Regions from separate parts of the Calderihabitans maritimus genome, predicted to be linked through region 2. Evidence: riboswitches for the same ligand, from Rfam matches in the RefSeq annotation. Region 2 holds a riboswitch; the other holds the start of a gene.

Region 1 (12,334 bases), on a different contig from region 2:
GCAAAGACCTTTATCGCTTGAAATATCTTCCCGAATACGACCTACAAAAACCTCATCCCTACCGGAAGCATCAATCGGCATGGGATACTTTTGCTCCCTCGGGTTGTCGACCACTACTACTCCAGGAGCCTGAGACAATAACTCCCGAGCCTCCTCCGGGGTCAACTTTCGCTCTGTCTCGATAGTAATGGCTTCCGAATGGCTTCGAATTACCGGAATGCGAACGGTAGTGGCAGATATAGCTATTGTTTCATCATGAAACATCTTCCGCGTCTCATTAACCATTTTCATCTCTTCTCGCGTATAATCTTTTTCCACGAACCGGTCAATATGGGGAATAATGTTGAAAGCAATTTGATAAGGGAAAACCTGGGGTGAAATGGGTTCATTGTTTAAGATTTGCTTCGTCTGAGCCAGTAATTCGTCTATAGCCTCCTGACCGGCACCAGAAACCGCCTGGTAAGTGGATACTATTACCCGGCGTATGCGAGCCGCATCATGAAGTGGCTTTAGGGCCACAACCATGATAATGGTTGAACAGTTGGGATTGGCAATAATCCCCTTGTGCCATTTGACATCTTCCGGATTAACCTCAGGTACTACCAAGGGTACGTCCGGCTCCAGACGAAAGGCACTACTGTTATCAATTACTACCGCACCGTACTTGACTGCTTCGTGGGCGAATTCCTTACTGGCACCACCACCGGCAAACAGCGCCAGGTCAACGCCTTTGAAGGACTCCGGCCTTGTTTCTTCGATCACCAACTCTTCTCCCTTGAAGACAACTTTTTTTCCCGCGGAACGTTTGGTGGCCAATACTTTCAGAGAACCCACCGGAAAGTTGCGTTCTTCTAATACCTCCAAGATTGTTTTTCCGACCGCACCGGTCCCAACTACGGCAACATTGTAGTAGGTCATTCTTCACCCCTCCTGATATGTCTCCAGCTTTTTTAGGGTTCAGGATTGAAGGTCAGCCGTCAATTCGGTATTCCCTCAAAACTGGTTGTATCTGGCGCCCTTGTAGTGCTTCCACTATCGTTTCCAATATCAAATCCATGTGAGCAACTAAAGAATTAGCTTTTTGTTGCGGATTATCCTGGCCAAAAGGTACGAGATAAATATTTTTTGTGTTGAGAAGCAATCCAATATTACGAGCGTTCATACTCAGTCCATCATTGGTAGAAACTGCAATGACTACAGGACGCTGATTGCGCAACTGAGCTTTGGCTGCCATTAGCACCGGAGTATCGGTGATCCCGTTAGCCAGTTTGGCCAAGGTATTTCCCGTACAAGGAGCGATAACTACCACGTCGAACAATTTTCCAGGCCCAATCGGCTCGGCATCAACTATACTGGAGATAATTTCTTGGGAAGTTATCCGCCTCAGTTCCTTTTTCCAATGCTCAGTCGTTCCAAAACGAGTGTCAAACTGATTTACCGTTTCAGAAATGATAGGTACTACTTCGGCACCTTCTGATACCAATCTTTCTATTTCTTGCATTATTGTTCCTAATGTACAATGAGAACCTGTCAGGGCAAAGCCAACCTTCAAACCCTTTAGCCTCATGCCAAGCACCTCCGTGCGGTTAATTCTAATTCCTGGCTGATTAACCTAGGGATTACCTGGGCCAATATCCTACCAGCCGTCTTAGGAGCCACCTTTCCCGGTAAACCGGGAGCCAGGATAGCCTTTATACCCAGTTTTTCGGCAGCTCGAAAATCGGTACCGCCAGGAGATGAAGCTAAATCAATAATTAGAGTCTCTGGCGAAACATTAACCAGGATTTCCTCCGTCAAGACTAAAGCAGGTACCGTATTAAAGACAACATCCGCCTCTTTTATCCGGCTGGGCAGTTGATAAAAATCGCAGGTACTGTAACCTAATTCAAAGCAACGTGCCAGATCCGCTTCCTTACGAGCTACAACGGTAACTTTGGCTCCTATTCCGTGAAGCATACGGGCTAAAGTTATCCCCACTCGGCCAAACCCTAGCACATAGCTTCTACTGTTATGGATAGTAATAGGAAGTTGTTCCATAGCTATTTGAATGGCGCCTTCGGCGGAAGGAATGGAATTCCAGATGGCAACTTCGTCTTTCTCCGCAACTTCTACGAGACGCAACTCATACTTCTGGGCCCAAAATTTAAGAAAAGGTTTGGCTACACCTATAAATATGGGAACGTTTCGAGGTATATCTTTTACTATTTCTTCTGTAAGGAAAAGCGGTTTTTCCGCATATGGAGCCCGGACGTTTCCCTTTTCATCAGTTCCCGGCATGGGTAAAATGATAACATCAGCACCAGAGACGCAATGTTTAATAGTATCGACGACCTTAACTCCTTTAAGCATCTCATGAGGAGGAAGACCAACAACTTTCACCTGAGCTCCTCTACTAAGCAGTTCTTCAATGAGAAACAATTCTCGTCGGTCTCCACCTATTACGGCCACTTTAATCCCCGTTAGATCGCCAGGCATCACAGGATACCCTCCTCACCCTAGCCGTGGACTACTACAATATATGTGGAGGGGTAAACGGAGGTGCCTGTTTACATTGCAATTACTCAAGTAAATTCTCCAATCCATAAATCACCCCTTTCATCCTTTTAACTTTTTTTATCGCTAACAGCACGCCAGGAATGAAAGACTCCCGATTGATGGAATCGTGGCGAAGGCTCAAAGTTTGGCCTAGACCGCCAAAAATCACCTCCTGGTGGGCCACAAGTCCCGGCAGACGAATACTATGAATTCGAATTCCCTTGTAGTCACCACCTCTAACTCCTTTTATTTTTTCATACGAGTTATCCTCGGTGGGATTTATTACTTGTCTCTCCTCCATTAACATTTCCGCCGTTTTTAAGGCTGTACCTGAAGGAGCGTCTAACTTCTGGTCATGATGGAGTTCAATAATCTCCACTTGGGGAAAATACTTGGCAGCTTCCCGCGCGAACCGCATCATCAAAACAGCACCGATGGCAAAATTGGGAGCTATTACCGCAGCCAGTCCTCTTTGTTCGCATAAAAGATGAATTCTTTCTAACTGTTCTTCATTCATACCCGTGGTACCTATAACCGGATATACGCCATTTTCTAAGGCGATGATGGCATTCTCTACTGCAGCGTCTGCTATGGTAAAATCCACCATCACATCAGGTTTGCTTTCCAGAATTGTTTTCTTCAGGTCTTCCCTAACATAAACTCCTGCTGGATTCATCCCTACCAACGGGCCAATGTCCTGTTCCAAAAAACGCAGGTCTATTGCACCTACCAGTAAAAGTTCTGGATCGTTTAGTATTCCTTTCACTACTTCTTTACCCATCCGGCCCGTAGCCCCGGTAACTATAACCCTAACCTTATCGTTCAACCGCTCCACCTCCTGGTTTGCTATCTATTATTCCCCATTCTTAACGAAAAGCCTTTAAGTTTTTTAGCCACGAATTAGAAATGAAAATATAAAGCGGCAATGAGCATTTCTGCTCATTACCGCTAATGACAGCCAGAAATACTCATCTCTTACCCTCTGTGAGATAGTTCTCCACCTGGACACCGGGCTCATGACCAGGTGACAGTGCTACGCTTATTTAGCGCAGCCCCAGTCTGCCAGGAATAGGGGATCCTGACGACTTCGGCGGAAGCCCCTTTCTAGACAGTTCATCGAACCCCCTCGTTCTTCCTGTCCATACTCATGACGTCCGCGACCTCTACCTCACCCCGCACAGAGATGAGGCAACTCTATTCTGTTATTGTCACATATGGTAACACAACTTACCGGAACTGTCAACTATAGCAAGCTTCATTGACCCTACCGATTTTCTCAGGGTTTAATATAGGCATATCCTTCAGCCTGTTTTTTGGCAATTTCCGTTATACCGGCGGGTACCACAACTACAAACGCAGGTAGGCTGTCTTCGTCAATTGACTCCGCTTTAAGGGCATTCCGGCAAACTACGAACTTTACGCCCATCTCCGATAACTTTTTCAACTGATTCACCGGCGCCCCTTCAACTGTCCCGCAACTTGGTCCTTGGCTGACATCACCGACCTGCGAGCACTTGTTTCCGAAGATAGAAACCGCCTCGCCGTTAGCCAACACCTCAATGTCGGCATTTTGGGGACCAATATCATTTATAAAGTTATTGATGTTACCAAAAACTACTTGCCACCTGTTAGATTCGTTTACATGGAATAAAACTTTCAACCTATTCATTTTTTACCCCCCCTGATTTAGGTTGTTTCTTGTCTTTAACGACGCTTTAAACATTGTGATCTAGGATAATATGGCCTTGGGCCATTCTTAAAGCTAGTCCACGACATGGCCTAGCTTGTAAACGGTTAAGCCAGACTTTTACAACAGGAAAATGGTAGTCGATACGGGGATGAAACAACCAACCGCCAGAACTGTTTCCCAGGTGTATCAATATTTGCCCGCGGCAGGATATACCTAGTATTTAATTAGGTCGCCGTACAGTTCGGGCCTCCTAGCTTGCAAATAGAAGGTACCGCTCATAGACTTTGCTTTCTGCAGGCGGATTGTATTTATAGTAGCGGGGTCAAGGTCAACTACTAATAGTTCTTCTTTTCCATTAAAAGCTTCCGCTATCACATTGCCCTTTGGATCAATTACCATGGCCCCGCCACAAAAACTTTGCCCCACTCCATCGTAACCTATCAGGTTACAAGCTGCTACAAACACGGAGTTATCATAAGCTCGAGCCAATAGATATTTTTTCCAGATGTCCCGACGATTACCCACGGTAACAGGGGAGGCGTGGGGAGCAAAAATAATCTCGCTTCCTTTTAAGGAAAGAATTGCTGTTACCTCTGGAAAATGCAGGTCCCAACATATTTGAATACCAAACTTTGCCTTATCTGTCGAAAATACTGGAAGATTGTGGCCCGGAGTAAAATACGGCAGCTCACTCTTGCCCAGGTGTGTTTTACTATACTTTCCTAGTTTGCCATTAGGAAAAGCAACAAGCTGCGTAATCAAGGGCTTCTCGCTGCTAGACTTTTCTGCCATACCTACCAATATAACCATATTCGCTTTCTGGGCTAGCTTGCTAATAGTCAGAGCACTTTCGCCTGGAATAGGTTCCGCTGTTAATCGGGCTTTTTCTCGGTTATATCCTTGGACGCATAGTTCAGGAAAACAAATAATATCAACGTTTTTGGTAGCAGCTTCTTTTACGAATTGTTCAATCTTCCTTAGATTCTCCTTTACCTTACCTGTTTTAGCCTGCATTTGTACAACCGCTATGCGTGTTTTTTTCATTTCTATCTCCCCAGCCTCGTGCTTTAACTTTTCACCCTATATATTCTACCCCGGCAAAAACGTATCCTGCTGGGCTTAACAAAGCTATTTACCTATTCTTGTAGAAACTCTAAGAACGGGTTTTTTATATCGACAAGAGCATTTACCGTTAACTCAACTAAACCGCCGTAATGAATGTTAAACTTCTCAGTTGCCCCATAATACTCCAATAAATCTCTCATTGTACCTTTACAATTGGAACATGGCGCACAAACATATTTAGGGATGCCGGGATCTTTAACTGTATCTTGAAATGCATCTAGTATTTGCTTGAACTTCATTCTACTACTAACTTTGTTCCTAAACTCGGGAAAATTCATATAATTCATAATAGCAAAACCACTTCCACCACCGCAGCAATAGTTGTGTACTCCATGAGGAGTCATTTCTCTAAACTGCGGACAAATTGCTTTTAAAATATTCCTTTGAGGTTGAACAACCCCCATCATCCTAACAACATTACACGGGTCATGCAAAGTTACGGGAAAATTATTCTTACTAGGATCAAGTTTAAGCTTTTTGGTCTTTACCAAATCCCAAAGAATGGGCAGAAAACTCTCTCTAGGAATGTTATCTTCACCGGTAACTATTCTATCCATGCTTACGGCAGCTGCCTTGTGGGCATGACCGCACTCCCCAATTACTATTCTATTGACCCCCAGATCTTTGGCGACCTTAAATTGTTGTAGAGCGATCTTTTTCGCTTGCAAATCATCATACCAGATTCCGTAATTAACATTATCGTATCCCATCATCTCACTGCTCAAAGTCCAATCTAAACCTGCTTCTTCAAACAAGATCGCAAAAGCAGCAGGGTTTTCCGGCCAAGACATGAACTCACCGGCATTGTGAACTAAAAGAATATCCGCACCCTTTTTATCTATTGGTATCTTAATCTTCTTGCCCGTCTTTTCTTCAATCTCTTCCTCAATAAACTCAATCATATCTAAAAGAGCGGGCTTAGTAATACCGGTAGTGGAGCCTGTTTTTAATTGTAACATCGTTCCCTTTTCATGAAGAGGTTTGGGAGCTATTCCCATTTCCTGACTAAATATTTTCCTAATCTCTCTGGCCAATAAAGCATTATCCAAGCCCAATGGACATGTTTGCGCACAACGTCTACATAGATTACATCTGTAAGCAAGTTCTCCGAGCCTGGCAATTGTCTCCCAATTAACATTTATATCTGCACCAACAAATCTCCCTAATATTTTGCCGCTCTTTGTAAAATATTTTTTGGCAATTTTTCTCAATACCTCGGAACGAAAGATAGGCCTATAAATTTCGTTTTTGCCACTTGCTTGGTACACATGACAGGCTTCTGAACAAGTATTACATTTAGCACAGTACTCAAAAGAAAGTAATAAAGGCTGGATAAAATTTCTATTAGTCTCATCAGAAAATATTTTCTCCAACCCGCTCAAAAATTTCTTAACGAACTCTTCCTCTTCTTTTTTTGTTTGAGGTCTAGTAAGCGTATCTATTCCAATATAACCGTCAAGTGAAGCACAATGCTTTTCTTTCCAGGAATCTTTTGGCTCCGTTAAAGGCGGTTCCATATCAGGGTCATCATAAGGAGCAGGCAATTCCATTAATTTACCAAGTTTAGTTAACTGCTCGCCAGGCCTACCTATATCTTGTGGTTTTAAATCTCTATTTTTAACCATTTTCCCTCTCCTCCATCACAATTTCTTACTGTGAGTTGGTTTCACCGGTTTTACAGTGAGGAGCCGACCAAGATTTGCTAGGTTTAAAACGTCCAGCTTCCTTAACTTTATTCTCTACTTCACTACCGGGTAAATTAGGGTCGTTGTCCCATAAAACTTTATGGAAAGTAAAATACTTACCCACGTAATGACTCATTTTAGATAAAGGAATATATATCAGTAAAAGTCCCAATAAGACAATATGCACCGTGAGAGCAGTGTCTGCTTGAATCGCACTGAAAGTGAGCAGCCTTTTCATAATATCTCTGCCATAATTAAAAGCAGGGTCGGACGACCACACTATGAGTCCTGTTACTAAGACGGTAAAAATGAATAATAAGTTAAAATACTCCTGAGGAGTTGTATACTTTTTCAGTGTTTCATTAAAAACTCTTTTAAGAAATAAACCTCCTGCTCCTACAGCTGCGAGAATTGTTCCTATACTTCCAGTAAATAAGGTACAATAATATATCAAAGCCGCCCACCAGTGCTTGTTTACACCTGTTTCGGTAACCATAGGCAAACCAGCAATTTCTGTAATAGCACCAATAAATAACAATACAGTCCATAAAGCTAACAAATAGATACCCAAGTGGAGGGCATATGAAAGCCACCATAAAGGTCTTTGGTTTATAAACAAATTTTTAATAAAGAGCATTTCTTTGAGCATTTCTTTAATTTCTCCCGCCAAGGAAGTCTCCCTTGGCTTTTCCCACCATTTAACTTCCTCATAGTAAGAACCACCGTATTCCCCTCTTCCCTTCTCTTTTGGGACGGGATATAACTCCCATCTGCTATGCATAGGCATCTTTGCGTATTTCATTGCTTTAGACAAAGATAAAATAATGAAAGCAAATAGGGATATATACATAAAAACTAGCAGTAACAATTACATTACCTCCCTCACGGCTCTTGACTTTTTCCCGTAAACTTCTTTGGTTTGGGCATAATTTGTGGCTGCCGCTACAAAATTTTCCGCCCATCCCTTTACCCCTAAGGCGTGGATGTGATTGTAAGAAGCCAACAGGTTTTTGTAAATGATGCCGTCCCATTCTCCATCAATGCCGTGACCCCGCTGGACTTTAAAAGCAAACTTGACCTGCGTTTGGTCTAGGTTTACTATACGGGAGTTGTGAAATTCGTGGCCTTTTACAGTGGTATTTACTGAAAAGAATGGGTTTTGTCGTACCACCTGCATCAAGGTATAACCATGACCCTGGGGTTTTGCTTCCATGGTTACATCAAAGGGTAGAACCCCTACCATCGGGTAAGACCGTTCTTCCTTGATGATACTTCGTCCTAAGTACATCAACCCACCACACTCGGCATATACTGGTAATCCTTGTTCAATCCTTTCGGCAATGCTATGACGTAAAAGCCGATTGTCAGCCAGTTGGGAAGCAAAAATTTCCGGAAACCCTCCTCCGATAAACAGCCCGTCCAAGTCCGGTAAAGTAGTCGCCTCAAGGGCATCTATATATACCAGCTTTGCTCCCGCCCGCTCCAGGCACTCTAAATTTTCCGGGTAATAGAAGGTAAAGGAACGGTCCCTGATAACGCCAATAGTTGTACACTCTTTCTTTGACAAACGGTCGCTATTCATATTACCAGGAATCATCAAACTAGGTGCTTGACGAGCTAAATACATTATCCTATCCAGGTCTAGGTTTTCCCGGGCAACAGCCACTATGCTGTCTATAACTGCCTGCAAGTTTTCATTTTCCACTGCAGGAATCAGCCCCAGGTGTCTGTTAGGAATTACCAACCCGCTATATTTAGGAATACAGCCCAGCACTGGCAAACCGCAGTATTCTTCGATAGCCATGGTAAGCATTTTTTGGTGCCGGCTTCGAGCCACATTGTTGAGAATAACTCCTGCCACGTTTAAATCGGGGTCAAAATCTTTAAACCCTCGCACGATGGCGGCAACACTGCGGGTCATGCGCCGGCAGTCCACCACTAGCAAAACCGGCGCCCTAACTATTTTCGCTATCTGAGCGGTACTGCCACTGCCATACAGGTCGATACCGTCATACAGACCCATGGCCCCCTCAATAACTGCCACATGCGCACCTGCAGCTGCTTGCACAAAAGAACCTACAAGGGTATCATTATCCATAAAAAAACAATCCAGATTACGGCAGGATCGACCTGCCACCAAAGACAGCCAGCTCGGGTCGATGAAGTCGGGGCCTTTTTTAAAGGGTTGTACATAAAAGCCTCGAGCCACCAACGCCCCTATCAGTCCTATGGTTATTGTTGTTTTTCCCGATTGTCCCTGGGGAGCGGAAATGACCAGCCGCGGTATATTGGCCAACTTTTGCACCATAAACCCTCATCTCCTTTGTTCGAAAGGTACACCAAACCGGTGGCGGCTAATTTCTTTATTGCTTGCTCTTTCCGCTTGAACTTCTCACTCCTATTTCGGCCCCTTCTCCAACATGCATTTTGAGGCTGTCTTGTAAACATAAACATCTTTCTAAATCACGGTTTTTTAACTAGCGATGCGGGCAAAGCAAAAACTCCGCCTTCCAGGAAGACAACATCATTAAATTTTTCCCCTTTTAAAATGCGTACTGCCTCATAGGCTCTGACACCCAATTCGCATAAGGTGATGATTTTACGCTCTTTTGGCAGTTCACCTATTCTTTGGCGCAGCTCATAAAGAGGAATGTGCACTACTCTATCATCTGCCAGCGGTCTGTCATCGGCTTCCTCCGGGGTCCTGACATCCAAAATTACAAATTGCTCTTGGCTGTTTAGCATTTCCACGAATTCTATAGGGCCGATGCCTTGAGCCAGCCCCTGTGTTTTATTTTTGAGAGTATTAGCAGCAGAAATACCCAGGTCGATTGCGGTAGCAAAGGGCGGAGCATAACCCAAGTCCAGCTTCGCAATTTGGTCTATATTAGCCCCTAATTGTATGGCGGTTACCAAAACATCCAACCTCTTAATTACTTCGCCGGGACCGACCACCTGGGCACCCAAAACCTTCCCCGTTTCAGCATGGGCCACCACTTTTATGATGCCCCCCGCATGCATGGGATGATAGTGAGCTGAATCCAGCCCTGCCACCAAAGCCTTAGTTACTGGATATCCTTTCTCCCTGGCTTCTGTTTCTGTCAGTCCTGTCCTGCCTACATTGTAGTCAAATATCTGCATCACCGTGGTTCCCAGTATCCCAGGATACCTTTCCCGGTACCCGGCTAAATTGCTGCCGATTACCCTACCCTGTTTATTGGCTGTGGAGGCTAGCGGTACATACACCGGTTCCCCAGTTACCAAGTGCCTGTTTTCGATGCAATCTCCTGCGGCATAAATATGGGGGTCGCTGGTAAGCAAAAATTCGTTGACGGAAATAGCCCCTGTGTTACCGATAGCCAACCCGCATTCCCGGGCTAATTCCACATTGGGCTTAACACCGCACGCTAGAATTACCAAATCTGCTTGCAGCGATGTCCGTTCCGTAATAACCTTTGTTACTCTACTTTCATCATCACCCTCAAGAGCTACTAACCTCTCCCCCGTCCGAACTGACACGCCGTGCATTTCCACCTGGTCCCGGACTAATTGAGCAATCTCAGGGTCCAATGCACCGGCCAGTAAATGCTCTTTCATCTCTATAACAGTAATCTTTCTCTTAGGACCCACCAGGGCGTCGGCAGCCTCCAAACCAACGAGTCCACCGCCGATGATCACTATATTTTGGGCCCCGGCTTCTAAGGCTGCTCTTATTGCCACCGCATCATCAGGGTGGTGCAGGGTTAGGACCCCTTCTAGGTTTGTCCCCGGAACGGGAGGAATGACAGGTTCTGCCCCAGTAGCTAAAACCAGTTCATCGTATTGAATACTGTTTTCTTCATTTCGTTCCAAATCGTAAATTATTACCTCTTTCTTCGCCCGGTCTATATATTTAGCCAGGGTACGTGTTAAAAATTTAATATTTTTTTCCTTAGCAAAATACTCCACATCCCGGTTAATGCCTGATGGCGTAGCAGTCAGCTCGCTCACTTCTCCAACCATTCCTGCTAAAAAAAGGGGAAGTCCACAGGCACCGTAGGAGATAAGGCGCCCCCGCTCCACCACTGTTATATCCGCTTCCGGCATCAAACGCCGCGCCCGGGCAGCCACCTTCGGGCCTGTTGCTACTCCACCGATGATTACTATCCTTTTTCTCCCTTGCATCCCGCAGCCTCCTTAGACCTTCTAAAAATTCAGTAGGGGAATAAACCCCCTACTGAACTACAAAACATGTGCAAAGCCAGTAAATCCATTACACGCAACCCGTCGGTTTAGGTAGCCCGGCAATCTTACACGCACCCTTGGCCGGGCCGCTGGGGAAGAGTTCGTAAATTTTCTTCATGTCATAGCCCGTTTCCTTACACAGCTTTCTTACCATAGGGGCAATTCCATACTTCTTGTAGTATTCGTTTAAATACCTGATTACCTTCCAATGGTCTTCCGTTAATTCCTCGATACCTTCCGTTTTGGCCAAAAACTCCGCCAGTTTTTCGTTCCACAGCTCCGGATCCGTAATGAACCCGTCCTCGTCGACCTCAATTTTTTGACCTTCAAACTCAACGAATGGCAATTTAAGCACCTCCGTTTTTGTTTTTAAATTTTTAATATTTTTTTGAGTAAGGAGCCTGCAGTTATAGGCTCCTCCTATAAACCAGCGCTTTGCCGATCAAGTCAGTTTTGCCTTTCATTTCTACCTCGATCTCGGATGTCCATACTACGCTTATTCAAGAGTCCATTCAGTGCGGGAGGATAATTCCACCTATAATTCCTGTACGGAAACGGCCTCTGCAGGACAGACGGCCACACAGCTCTCACATCCCAGGCAATCTTCGCCTACAACCTCAGCCGTACCGTCCGTAACCTCCAGAATGTTGGCAGGGCAGGCCTCTGTACATTCTCCACAGCCCGTACACTTGTTCGTATCAACGCTAACCAAATACATAATCTTTTTCCCCTTTCCTGGTGGTCTGTATAGCGGATCGCTGCTGAAGAAGCAATCCCGCAGCGACCCGCTCTGCATCAGTCTTCCTTCTCCTTTAGCTTGACGTAAGAAGTCCCCAAATACAGAAACTCTACCAGATCTTCTTTAGCCAGTTCTTTGATAACCTTGTCAACTACCGATTTCTTCTCCTGCAAAGCATTGGCAATATCCTTGCTCTTGGCTTTATCGACTTTTTGAAGGTATTCAATTACCTTCTGCCGCAATTCACCGTTGGGATCACCCAATGGGTTCACCTCCCCTTACCACTTGAAATTGGTAGTGGTGCGGAAAGTAGGAACAGAGAAAATGAAGTCATCA
Region 2 (12,334 bases):
TCGGCTTGTCCGTTGGCTACCAGTACGGCGGCCGGCCTTCCCAACCGGTTATAATTACTGGACATGGTATAACCGTAAGCTCCCGTGCAGAACATGGCTAAGATGTCGCCCGGTTCCGCCGGTTGCAGAGGAACGTCCCACGCCAGCATATCCCCGGATTCACAGCATTTACCGGTGATAGACACTACCTCCGCCGGAGGTTGATCAGCCTTATTGGCTATAATCGCTTCGTAACGGGCCTGGTATAGCGCGGGGCGAATGTTATCGGTCATTCCCCCGTCAACAGCTACGTACTTGCGCACTCCCGGAATTTCCTTAATCGATCCGACGGTGTAGAGTGTGCTGCCCGCCGGACCCGCTATGGACCTTCCCGGCTCCACGATAACCTTGGGAACAGGCAAGTCATGCTCTTCTGCTTTTTCCCGGAGTGCAGCAAAAACCGCATCGGCGTAATCAGTGATGGTTGCGGGCTCGTCTCCATCCGCGTAGTAGATTCCAAAGCCACCGCCCAGGTTCAGTTCCCCGGCGGTCCAGCCGGTTGTTTTTTGAATTTCCTTGATGAAGTCCATCATTACCCGGGCCGTATAGGCGTAGGAATCCATTTCAAAGATTTGCGATCCGATATGGCAGTGAAGGCCGTGTAATACGAGATTTTCCTTCTTTAAAGCAGCTTTTACCGCTTCCAGGGCCTGCCCGTTAGGCAGCGTGAACCCAAACTTAGAATCAATCTGGCCGGTTTTAATGTACTCGTGGGTGTGAGCTTCTACTCCAGGCGTTATGCGTAGTAAAATTTCTGCCTTCTTCCCCATTTCTCCCGCTAAACGGTCAAGCATTTCCATTTCATAGAAATTGTCTACTACTATACGTCCGACTCCGGCTTCCAGAGCCATGGTCAATTCCGAAGCACTCTTATTATTCCCGTGGAAGTACATGCGTTCAGGAGGGAAGTTGGCCTGTAGAGCCGTGTATATTTCACCACCCGAAACAACGTCCAGTCCCAAACCTTCCTCCTGCATAAGGCAGCATATGGCTTTGGTGAGAAAAGCTTTGCTGGCGTAGATAACCTCGGCATTCCCGTACTTTTCCACAAAGGCCGACTTATATTGGCGGCAAATTTCCCGCATTAGAACCTCGTCCATAACATAAAGGGGGGTCCCAAATTCTCGGGCCAAATCAACCGTGTCACAGCCCCCAATTTCCAGGTGTCCCTGTTCATTTACTTTCATGGTACCGTGAAACTTCATGGTTACACTCCTCTTCTGTATAGTTTATTGCCTGAGCAAGACGTCTGTTAACAAAAATAAAACGGCTATGAGCATTCCCCATAGCCGTAAAATTCCGGCGAAGAACACTCATCTCTTTCCTGTGTGAGATAGTGCTCCACCAGAGACCCAGGTACTTCTCTGGTGACAGTCCTGCACTTGTTCAGCGCAGGCCCAGTTTCAAAGCCCGGCGCAGCTTTGAAACTTCGGCGAAGGCCCCTTTCCTACCGGATCACAAACTCCCGGTCTCCCCGGCAGTACTCTTGACACTCCGCTCCTCTACCTCACCTCGGTCGAGATGAGGCACTTCTATATAAATTTTTTCAAAGGTATATTAACATAGAGCCCAGTTTATGTCAACTAAAATATCTACAGTTAACCACCTCAAAAACGCTACGGGAACAATTATCAAAGGAAACAAAAAGAAAATTTTAAGTAATTCAAACTAACACCCTCTTTCATTTAGTTCCTTGTGAGCTGATAGATGAACCGCCGTCCAACCACCACAATAATCAAGTTATGCCCCGTTATCACGCCCGCTTCCTCACTTGAAAGGTAAACAACAGCACCAACTATGTCTCTACATCTACCAAACCGTCCCATGGGTATCTTCGGCAGAAACGGATTTATTAAACTCTGCGCAAAATAACATCAGGCATTTTCTTATACAATATAATTATGCCTACCAAACGGAGGGGCTTTAAATACCCAGCAGGTAGACCAGGCCATTCGCATCAAAGCCCAGGGGAACACCGGTTACAACCGTTAGCCTCCCGGTCGCAACATTTAAAATTCCTCCTGCGGCCCACCAGCGGAAATCCTTCCTCCCTTTCAGCAACAAGTAACTACCGTCCGGGCTCCAGCCCAATATCTCTCTATAGTAATTTTCCTGTACCCGGGTCACGATTTCCCCACCGGGGGTCAGTACCTCCACCCCACCGCGTCCCATGAGTACCGCCAGGTAGTCACCACGGGGTGACCAGGAGACGCTGAGGGAATTTTCAGCCAGGACCGTTTTTTCTCCCGTTCTCAAATCCAGAAGGGAAGCCCGGGCCAACGAAAGATTTCCTCCCACGGAAGGGTTTTCCACCACCGCCAGCTTTTCTCCCGAGGGATCGAAGGACGGGTCCATTCGCAGATAAAATAAACTGTCTGTAACCAGCGGGTAGCTGAACTCCTCCAGGACTTGCCAGTCTTCACCGAACTGATACACAAGGTCCACAACCGTCCTGTTACCTTTTTCAAGACGGTAGTACAGGTAAGCCATTTCTCCATGGTTCGCCACATCCAGACCAAGTATGCTCTTTAGTTCCTCCACCGGCAGCTTGCCGAGCTCTTCCCCTGCGGCGGAGTAGGTAATACTGCCCAATTGAAACCGCCGCCCGTCCGGGTACCACTTGACGGTAGTTTTAACCGCCTCGGTTAAAAGAACTCTATCCCCTTGCAGCAGGTCCTGGAGCCAGTAGCGATAGCTGATGCCGTCCCCTACAAAACTGCTGGGTTCCCAGCAGACGGCACGAGTACCGTCAGGGGAGACTACCCCGCCGGCATAACTGCCGGGAAGAGCAATCTTTTTTTCCTTCTGCTCTTTAGTCTCGGGGTTGAACACCCGCAGTTTTGCGTCGGGCACAATCCTCAGTTCAACCGGTTCGGACATACTCAAAACCAATCCATCCCGGTCTTTGACTTGCTCCAGGAACAAGGTATAAGCCCGTTCCTCGCCCGCCGGAGTATTAAAAGTGACAACGACCTTTCGATCGTTTAGCCAGGTCAAACTGAACTCTTCCGGTGGTACGACCCTGGCCAGGGCCTGCTCCAAGCTGTTTCTGTCCACAGCCTTATTGAATTCCATGACCACCTCCGCTTCCGACGGCGAAGACAAGTACACCCCCAAATCCCGCATCTCCAAGTTAGGATAATTCTTTAGATACATAGTGACTTCAGCACCTACCTGCGCAGCAGGGGTTTTCGCTTTTTCTTCCGCGGGCGAGGCCTGCTCCCCGGACCCGGCGCAAGCGGATACAAAGAGTATTACGCTCAAAAACGCCATAACTAGCATCCATTTGTATCGCATTTTTGATCCCTCAATTTATAAAAACTTCTTATTCATTCCCAAAAAATTTTTTCTTGACTATCAAGCTCAATTCCAGTATCAAACCAATTAAAAGGGCGACACCGGCCTTTAACCAGAAAGCATAGATTATGGTTTTATCACCGTTAATCCCGTTCAAAATCATCCCCTGGACCGAGAGCAACACGGCAATAACTAAGGCATATAGTAGCGGTTTGACCAGAACAACACTTTTGGTTCGGAGAATTTCTTGAAAACTTTTAATGACAAAGACTATAATAGCTCCGTAGATTATGAAATTTAGCCAGCTGGCAAGAAACATTTTATCTTTGTAGCCCATTGGCTCAAGCTTTTTTTCGGTTTGATCTTTACTATTACCCATCCCCCGGCCCGTCGGGGGATAGATCTGGGCAAGAGTTCCATCGGGATTTCTTAAGTAGGTCCTGCCATTGATGGAAACAAAATCATTATCATTTCCCCCACTATTGATATAATGCTGGAGGGCTGCCAAATCTCCCGGATACAGGTCACTGTCAATAATTTCAAGAGTGGAGTAGTCATCCGATGAAACTTTGAAAATCCCCCATTTCACCGTAAACTGTTTATTGAACCTGTCTACCGAAATAATTACATGGTCTCCCCGCTTTAAATCAAAAGTAAGGGGATAATTACCCAGTTCCACGGCCACCCGGGAAGGGGTTTTCCGACCTGATAATATTTTTTTGACCTCGACCTCAATCTCGCCCTCATTTACCTCAAGAACTGAACCCAGGATCAAAGCATACTGGTCCCCGTGAGTCAAACGGTGTAAAACGTCGCCGGCTAACACCTGGCCGGCAAAGAGAACAAATACCAGAGCTATAACTAGCGATAACTTGACTAGCTTTTTAAACAATGGTATTCCCTCCCAGCCGTAAAACCCGCTTCCTTCCTTATTTTAGCAAAAATTAAAGGTACCCGCGATTAAGCTTTCGTTTTCCCTCTCTAATTTCCTTCCGCATTTTTCCATTGAAGAATGAAAAAATAAAAACCTAATCCAATTTTTTCTTAAATCGCAGCAGTGAAAGCAAGAATATTCCTACCCGGTGGGACCACTAGTCCCACCCTGGCATATCCGCCGTCAATACTGTTGCGTAACTCTTCATAACTGAAAACGCGGCCGACCACGTTAAAGGTTCCAGTGGCTTCAAAGCTCTGAAACAGCCTGCGGCTGGAAGAGGACATATCCTGGTCAAATACCACGGTCTTAATGTTGTCCACATCGATATTCACCGCATAACCGAAGATAAGCATCATTTTATAAGCATATCAGTTAAGGTCCATATTTGATTGTCAGGAAGCAATTGACTATGTTACAACCCAGAAAAAAGGATTGATCTCCGTGAGGGTCAGAACTTACTCGGGAGTATTAGTTATTCAAGTTAAGAACCGTCCCCGGCTTGAAATTCTTCCGTTGATTTTCTCCTGTCAGTACCGGCAAAAAAGTTTTTAGTTTTGCTAATCTCACCGGCGGAAAAAAGCATTGACAGCATTGTGTCACTAGTGATACTATGTCAATAGTAGTCAAAACGTATTCCGGGAGGGGAAATCATGTGTAACCATCGAGGGTCAACGCACCAGTTTCACGGTCCATGCTGCCACTCTCACGGGCCTCGGCTTGAGGGTTTTCTCATTCCTTGCCTGTTGCTTTTATTAAAGGACAACCCGGCCCACGGATATGAATTGATGGAAAGGCTGGCCGAACTTTCCTACCTTGAAGTCCAGCCTGACCCGGCAGTGGTTTACCGTCACCTACGCCGCCTGGAAGTAGAAGGCATGGTGGAATCCAGGCTCGAACCCGGCAGCGGCGGTCCAGCACGCAAGGTATACTCCCTCACGCCGGAAGGGGAAAGTTACCTTAAAGCATGGGCAATGCGTATTCGAAAGAAAAAAGCTTCACTGGAAGGGTTCCTGGCTGACTTTGAGAAACGTTACCCGCCTGAAAAAAGAAGCTGAACCGTCCCGCTTGAATTAGCGCCGGTATACTTTTTACGGGAGGCAAGCTGAAGCCTCCCTTCCACTTTACATAAACCAGGGGGGTGGTACCGTGTCTTTTACTTTTATCTTATATGTAATTTCAATTTTGAGCCTGACAGTCTCGTTTATAGCCGATAGAAAAAAAACGAAATCGGCTTTAACCAAATCATACAAAGCATTTTTGAATATATTCCCGGACCTGGCAGCTGTACTATTAATTATCGGGTTGGTGATGACCTTTATTTCTCCAGAAGTCATAAGTAAATTCATCGGCCGCGAAGCGGGGATTTGGGGAATAGCCCTAGCGTCAGTAGTAGGTTCAATAACCTTGATCCCGGGCTTCGTCGCCTTTCCCTTAGCAGCCTCTCTACTGAACCAAGGAGCCGGATTGATTCCCATTGCCGCTTTTGTCTCTACGCTGATGATGGTGGGCGTGGTTACCATGCCAATGGAGATAAAGTTTTTCGGCAAAAGGTTGGCTTTTTTGAGAAACGGTTTGAGTTTTATCTACGCCGTTATGGTGGCGCTGGCAATGGGAGTGTTGTTGGCATGACCAATTTTAAGCGTTATAAATGGATACTGTTTATCCTGCTGTTCGACTTGATAATTGCCTTAATAAGTCCTGAAAACGGCCAAAAAACAGCTACAAACACCTTAATAAACTTCAAGCAGATGCTCTCCGTGCTCCCGCCTATTTTTATCCTTCTTGGGCTCCTTGACGCCTGGGTGCCTCGTGAAACCATTATTAAACTCATGGGCGACAACTCAGGGCTGACAGGGATAGTTCTGAGTATTTTTTTAGGGGCGGCTGCTGCCGGTCCCCTATATGGCGCGTTCCCCGTAGCGGTTGTTATGATAAAAAAGGGAGCAAAACTCTCCAATGTAATCACTTTCTTGGGAGCTTGGTCCACCCTGAAAATACCCATGTTCCTGTTTGAAATATCTGCCCTAGGCCGTGCGTTTGCCGTAACAAGATGGTTGATAAACATTCCCGGAATCATTTTAATAGGTTACTTAATGGAATTACTGATGACTGAAGGAGAGAAACAGAATTTAAGGCAAACGGTTCTGCAAAACTTTCAGGAATAAAGGGTAGATGAGCCAGAGTTTTATTTATAGAAGTTTGAAAAATTATAAGGATATGAAAAGGGCGAGTATCCCTCAACAAAAACACTCCGATAGAAGGACCCGCCTGATGTCATTGTGCCGCTAATTGAAACGTTCGGGAAACCTCCAGGCCTTTTGAGGTCACCAGTATACCTCGGAATTACTCAACTGGAAACAAAGTTGTAAGCGAAACTATGGCTTATATTTATTATCCTTATAAATCTTGTATAATTGTTTATTAGAGAACGTTCTTCAGAAAACTAATGGTGAAAAAGGTGGCGGTAGAATTATGTCTCACACGCATGATATGCTGATCGAACTGCTGCGGGAGGTCAACCGCGGTTTGGCCGAGCAGATAAAGAAGATTTTAACCGAACATCAGCTTCCGCTCACCACGATAATGATTACCGGACAGGTCAAACGGAAACCGGGCGTTACGGTCAGTGAACTGGCGCGCAGAACCGGTTTTGCCAAATCCCATATTTCCAAAGCGGTTAAGGAGCTGGCAAAAAAGGGATGGATACAGAAAAAAACAGACCCCGCTGACCAAAGACGGGTGCGATTGTTTCTTAGCGAGGATGCTGAAGACCAGCTTGCCCAAGTCCGGGAGCGGATACGGCAGCAAATAGCCGAGGTGGTTTCCCACCTCTCGGAAGATAAAGCAGCGGCGATGATAGAGGGTTTGAAGGAAATAAGGGCTGCTTTGGAAATTACTGAGCAGGGGAAAGATGACCGATGAGTATCATTAAGATTGAAAACTTGGTCAAAAAGTTTGGGGAGATTACTGCCGTAGATGGTATAAACTTTTCCGTCAATGAGGGTGAAATTTTCGGCTTTCTGGGGCCCAACGGAGCCGGCAAGTCAACCACTATTAAAATATTATCCACTCTTTTAAAACCCACCGCTGGTACGGTGGAACTGGCCGGGTACGATGTAGTGAAGCAGCCTACCCAGGTGCGTCAGTCCATTGGGATAGTTTTTCAGGACCCTTCTCTGGATAACAGGCTGACCGCAGAGGAAAACCTCTATTTTCATGCCATGCTTTACAACGTGCCCAAGGAATTGCGAGAGGAACGAATTAACCATGTGTTGAAAATTGTAGACCTGATTGAGCGGCGCAAGTCTCTGGTAAAAACTTTTTCTGGAGGCATGAAAAGACGGCTGGAAATTGCCCGGGGTCTCCTGCATCATCCCAAAGTGTTGTTTCTAGATGAGCCAACTGTAGGCCTGGATCCCCAGACGCGTAATGCAATTTGGGATCACGTGAGAAAATTGCGGGATGAGATCGGCATTACGGTGTTTATGACAACCCACTACATGGACGAGGCGGAAAATTGTGACCGTATTGCGGTGATAGATTACGGTAAAATTCAGGCCATCGGCTCTCCGGCCACCTTGAAGCGGAGGTTGGGCGGCGACAAGATTGTGGTTCGGGGTGATAATGGTTTGAAGGAAGAGCTGGTATCCCGTTATAACGTAGAAGTCCAAGAATTACAAGGAGAGTATCATTTTACGGTGCCAAACGGAGCGGAATTTGTACCGAAAGTTGTTTCTGAGTTTCAGGGCCGTATCCGGTCCATCCAGGTGAAGGAACCAAGTCTTGATGACGTATTTCTCAAACTTACCGGAAGAACAATCAGGAGCGAAGAGATTTCCGGCCGGGAGGCTTTCCGGCAGAATGTGCGTTACAGGGTAAGGAGGCATTGAAGGTGCTATCTTTAAAGGTGATTTATACCATCTGGTTGCGGGAATTCAAAACATTTATTCGTGAAAGATCTCGTATGGTGGGAATGGTAGGACAGCCCCTCCTGTATCTTTTGATTTTGGGCAAAGGTATTACTGCCAGTATGAATTTGAACAATGCCCCGGCAGGGATGGACTACCTGCGTTTCATGTATCCAGGTATCATTGGTATGTCTGTTCTTTTTACCTCCATCTTTTCCGCAATGTCCATCATTTGGGACCGGGAATTTGGCTTTTTGAAAGAGGTGCTGGTAGCACCGGTTCCCCGCTGGGCAGTAGCAGTAGGCAAAGTGCTGGGTGGGGCTACAGTGGCCACTATCCAATCGGCCATTTTAATTGTGCTGGCACCCCTTGCGGGGATTAGCCTCTCGGTTTGGATAATAACCAAGATTATTCTGCTGTCATTTTTGATGAGCTTTGCTATCACCAGTCTGGGCGTATCAATAGCCGTTCGGATGGAATCCATGCAGGGCTTCCAAATGATTATGAACTTTTTAATTATGCCTCTGTACTTTCTAAGCGGCAGCATGTTTCCCATAAATACTGCCCCGGAATGGATGAAAAGCCTCATGGTGATTAACCCACTCACTTACGGAGTGGATGCTATCCGCACTGTGGTTTTCTCCGGTACGGTAATCAAGCTTGGTCAGGGGATTGAAAAGTCCCTTTTGGAGATAGCCCGCCAAGCAGGGCTTGTGCGCTGGAATCTTTCCATTGATATACTGGTTTTGATGGCCGTAGCCTTTGTACTGGTGATCGTCGGCACGTTAAGCTTCAGTAAGGCGGATTAAGGCAAGCTTACATCAACAATACCTTTAAGTACCAAACTATAAGGTTCAACCGCTAAAATCCGCCACCCTGTACCACTGCTTCTCTCTCTTGCCTTCTGGTTTGTTTAGTAATTGTTGTTGGGTGCCTTGTTGGCCAGCGTTATTCCTTCTATGAAACCACATCCTTCATCACTCAGTCACCATCAACATTAGGGGCAAAAGTCAAATAACCCGGGGTAGTATTCCTTGGCCTAATTGTTAAACGCACCGGTTTTCTATTGGAGCTGGTTCGATCTTCCAGGCCAAATCCACGCCAATAAATTTCATTCTAAAGGCCTTTTTCTTTGTCGATTTCCAACGAACTTACTAAACTTCGAAGGTTGTGTGCACATAAAGGGTCTGACTTGATCAAATAATCGCAAACCTTCTAAATATAAACAGTGGGGCTTATGGTAGGAAATGCTAGATTAACCAGGGCTGTGGGAGGCCTTTTTGTAGAATTTAGGGTGGGGCCTTTTTCCTTTACATTACTTTGTCCGGCTTTTTGAGGGCGGTCGAGGTGGCCGTTACTCGCATAAAGGGTCATGCCCTTGGTATGGTGAATACGGCTCCCCCATCCTACTTAAATCTCCGCATGACAGCTTCTTTAAACTTCCTGTATCTCTGGTTATTACCCATTTTCTGGGCTTCTTTTCTGTCTGTCCCATCAATATTATACTTTCCATCGACGATTATCCACCGCGCTCCAATTGTCTCAGACCAGCTGCTTATGAACAATATATAACGCGAATTAGGCTGTAATTGAGTATAGCCACCAAAAGAAATACGCATCTTCCATTAGATACACAGCACTTTATTTTTCGAGTTTTTGTAATAACTTTTTAATGTTTTTGTCTATCGAATTAATTTTTATTATCAGCCAGACTGGCAACACTATAAGCAATACTAGTGGTATTAAGTTACTAATGCTCCACACGACTTCACTAATACTATTAAGGGCCATAATTCTACCTCCAAAACCATAATACAGAGGCAGCGAATCTTACCGTCAATGCGTTTGGTTTCTACGATCTGAAGATATTCACGTATGGTACCATCTTTGTGTCGGCGTCTTTTAATTCGGCACAATAGCAACAATATTATGTATATTATATCATGTTCATACCAATATCATCAGCTGGATTCTCGAAAAAAGTATGTAGCTGACTTGACTTCTTGAGGGGTAAGTAAGTACAGCCACTTTGACTTTAACTTATTCAAGTATGGTGATAAAGACAAACCCATGAACAAATGTCGTAAAAGGTGTTGACAAAACGGGGTCACTACAGAACCAAGGATGTTAATTCCTTTTACTTTTTGCCAACCATAATAGACTTGCTGCAACTAAAACCTGTGCACAACCGATTAGGAACACAAAAAATCCAATCGAAAATCCGCTGAAAAATGCCAAAGCTAGTGATAATCCTCCTGCAAGAAATAATGCCTGTGAAGACCGATAATAAGAACCTACTCCAGTTATCCCAATGGAGTATAAAAATAAGGACCACAAAACAATTCCAGCAAAATCCCATAAATCTCGGAACCGAATTTGACCCTGTTCAACAATTAAAAATGTGACCATTCCAAGGGGAATACAAATTAATAATAACAATTTAGTAAGCTTTCTGGGAATTCGTCCCTCATGAAAATAGTTAGTTGCTAAAATTAGGCTTACCCCTCCAAAAAGCGCGAGATAACTCCAATTCATGAGATAATTTCCTCCTATATACTACTTATAATTCTAACTTAATTAAAAACATAGCTGGTTAGAAGACAGGGTTTCTTTCAACCCATCGGCTCAACAGACATACTGGGCGACCACAAAGGGCCTAGCCTTAAAATTAAAGGCTAGACTAGTAAACTCAAGATAGTTCCCACATGATCGTAATATTACTTTTACAATTACTTTATGGCCTCTTTTATTTCGGAACTAAACCTTTCGAACACTTGTTGTCTAAATCTTTCAATGTACTTTATATTTTGGACTCTACTGATCTCAATAGTATCCTTTCCATCTCCCTGACCAAAAAGAGAATATATAATGGCCCATCCTGTATCTCTGTATATTCACCAAATATTATTTTGTTTTTACCAAGAACATTTAACTGATCCACTTCCTGCTCTGACACACTCCTTTTACGGTGTGGATGATAGTACGCTTGTCCGGACTTGTTTCTACGAAAATAATGTCGCTGATATTGATTACCCGGATCTCTCCTTTCGTTTGAATGAAAAGCTTTGGTGTCTTAATCAAAAAACACCTAGGCTTCTTCCGGTTTATCATGGCAGCCCGGGCAGCCATTCGTTCTCTGACTCTGGCCATGGTTTTCCTCAGCCTGGGCCTGTCAAAGGGTTTTAGCAGGTAATCTACCGTATCCAGTTCAAAGGCTTCCACGGCAAACTTGCTTTCTACCGTAACAAAGACGACAAAAGGTTTTGAACTGATGGTGGTAAGGTGCCTCCCGGTTGTCTTCGGCTATCAGGATATTGAGCATACTGGTTTCCCCTTTCTTGGCCGGCCAATTGGGGAATCTTGTTCCAAGTTCTTCATTGACCCTGAAGCTAAAGCTTCTGTCAATAGCTACACCCCAGGTAACTTTCCCACCAAACCTATGCGGTAGAAACGCCGCCAGTTAGCGCTGTCCAATACTTCCTTGACCAGGACTTGTAACCAGGTGCCAAGCGGGAAGCTTTAGCGTCAATCTCACTCATCTTTACTTGTCAAATATATAATCCTTATCAACGGTGAAGGATTTTTCGGGCTAAACGCATTTATACGTCCTGTATATGTATCTAAAATAACAGAATCCTCAAAAGGTGGACGAGGAAAAGAATATGTTATTACTACTTCGCGTTTTCCATCTGTGTAAGTTAAATGAGCAGCCCCTTCATCAATCAACTTCCACCCATATAAGGGCATTTTTTTCTTGTAGAATTTTTTAAACAGACTTAAACTAGCCTTATTTACAAGAAATGTAACTTCCTGTTCAGTTTTACGTACCAATTCAGCGTTAGGATATATCGGTATGTTGCCTACGTTTTGTACCCCAGCGGTACAACCAGATAACAAATCTACAATAATCAAAATTATAAATAATGAGAAGAAACGTTTCGCCATGAGAATTCACCTCATTGTTAGCTTTCATTAATCGTAGTCGTATTTCGTTTGGAAAAACATTTTGATAAATGGAGTAATGATTTATCCCCAGTTTTTAATGTGAGAAGGATTTTTCCTTAGACATGGAAATTTTTCCATAGACTAAATATCGACCACCCAAATCATCCTTATCTACTTTCCTGTCATTGGAAATTCATTCGTTCCTTAC

Evidence for each region. Region 2 has a riboswitch for lysine ahead of lysA (diaminopimelate decarboxylase). Riboswitches for the same ligand answer to the same signal wherever they lie in the genome.
Region 1: it holds a riboswitch for lysine, as region 2 does, so the genes downstream of both, dapB (4-hydroxy-tetrahydrodipicolinate reductase) here and lysA (diaminopimelate decarboxylase) in region 2, are expected to answer to the same signal.

What each region holds. Positions count from the first base shown of each region.
Region 1 is NZ_BDGJ01000032.1:42,537-54,870, reverse strand. It holds gene KKC1_RS04215 (aspartate-semialdehyde dehydrogenase) at 1-918, opposite strand, end outside; gene KKC1_RS04210 (dipicolinate synthase subunit B) at 971-1,567, opposite strand; gene dpsA (dipicolinate synthase subunit DpsA) at 1,564-2,475, opposite strand; gene dapB (4-hydroxy-tetrahydrodipicolinate reductase) at 2,558-3,361, opposite strand; lysine riboswitch at 3,518-3,709, opposite strand; gene KKC1_RS04195 (DsrE family protein) at 3,812-4,204, opposite strand; gene KKC1_RS04190 (nitrilase family protein) at 4,439-5,269, opposite strand; gene dsrK (sulfate reduction electron transfer complex DsrMKJOP subunit DsrK) at 5,362-6,975, opposite strand; gene KKC1_RS04180 (respiratory nitrate reductase subunit gamma) at 7,001-7,903, opposite strand; gene KKC1_RS04175 (cobyrinic acid a,c-diamide synthase CobB) at 7,904-9,343, opposite strand; gene KKC1_RS04170 (FAD-dependent oxidoreductase) at 9,499-11,199, opposite strand; gene KKC1_RS04165 (TusE/DsrC/DsvC family sulfur relay protein) at 11,288-11,605, opposite strand; gene KKC1_RS04160 (4Fe-4S binding protein) at 11,795-11,977, opposite strand; gene KKC1_RS04155 (hypothetical protein) at 12,055-12,261, opposite strand; gene dsrB (dissimilatory-type sulfite reductase subunit beta) at 12,277-12,334, opposite strand, start outside.
Region 2 is NZ_BDGJ01000016.1:29,533-41,866, reverse strand. It holds gene lysA (diaminopimelate decarboxylase) at 1-1,244, opposite strand, end outside; lysine riboswitch at 1,366-1,552, opposite strand; gene KKC1_RS02520 (TolB family protein) at 1,963-3,336, opposite strand; gene KKC1_RS02515 (hypothetical protein) at 3,365-4,228, opposite strand; gene KKC1_RS02510 (ABC transporter permease) at 4,381-4,626, opposite strand; gene KKC1_RS02505 (PadR family transcriptional regulator) at 4,924-5,328, shown strand; gene KKC1_RS02500 (permease) at 5,420-5,902, shown strand; gene KKC1_RS02495 (permease) at 5,899-6,438, shown strand; gene KKC1_RS02490 (MarR family winged helix-turn-helix transcriptional regulator) at 6,746-7,195, shown strand; gene KKC1_RS02485 (ATP-binding cassette domain-containing protein) at 7,192-8,163, shown strand; gene KKC1_RS02480 (ABC transporter permease) at 8,166-8,990, shown strand; gene KKC1_RS02475 (hypothetical protein) at 10,309-10,716, opposite strand; gene KKC1_RS02470 (LytR/AlgR family response regulator transcription factor) at 11,110-11,403, opposite strand; gene KKC1_RS02465 (hypothetical protein) at 11,713-12,126, opposite strand.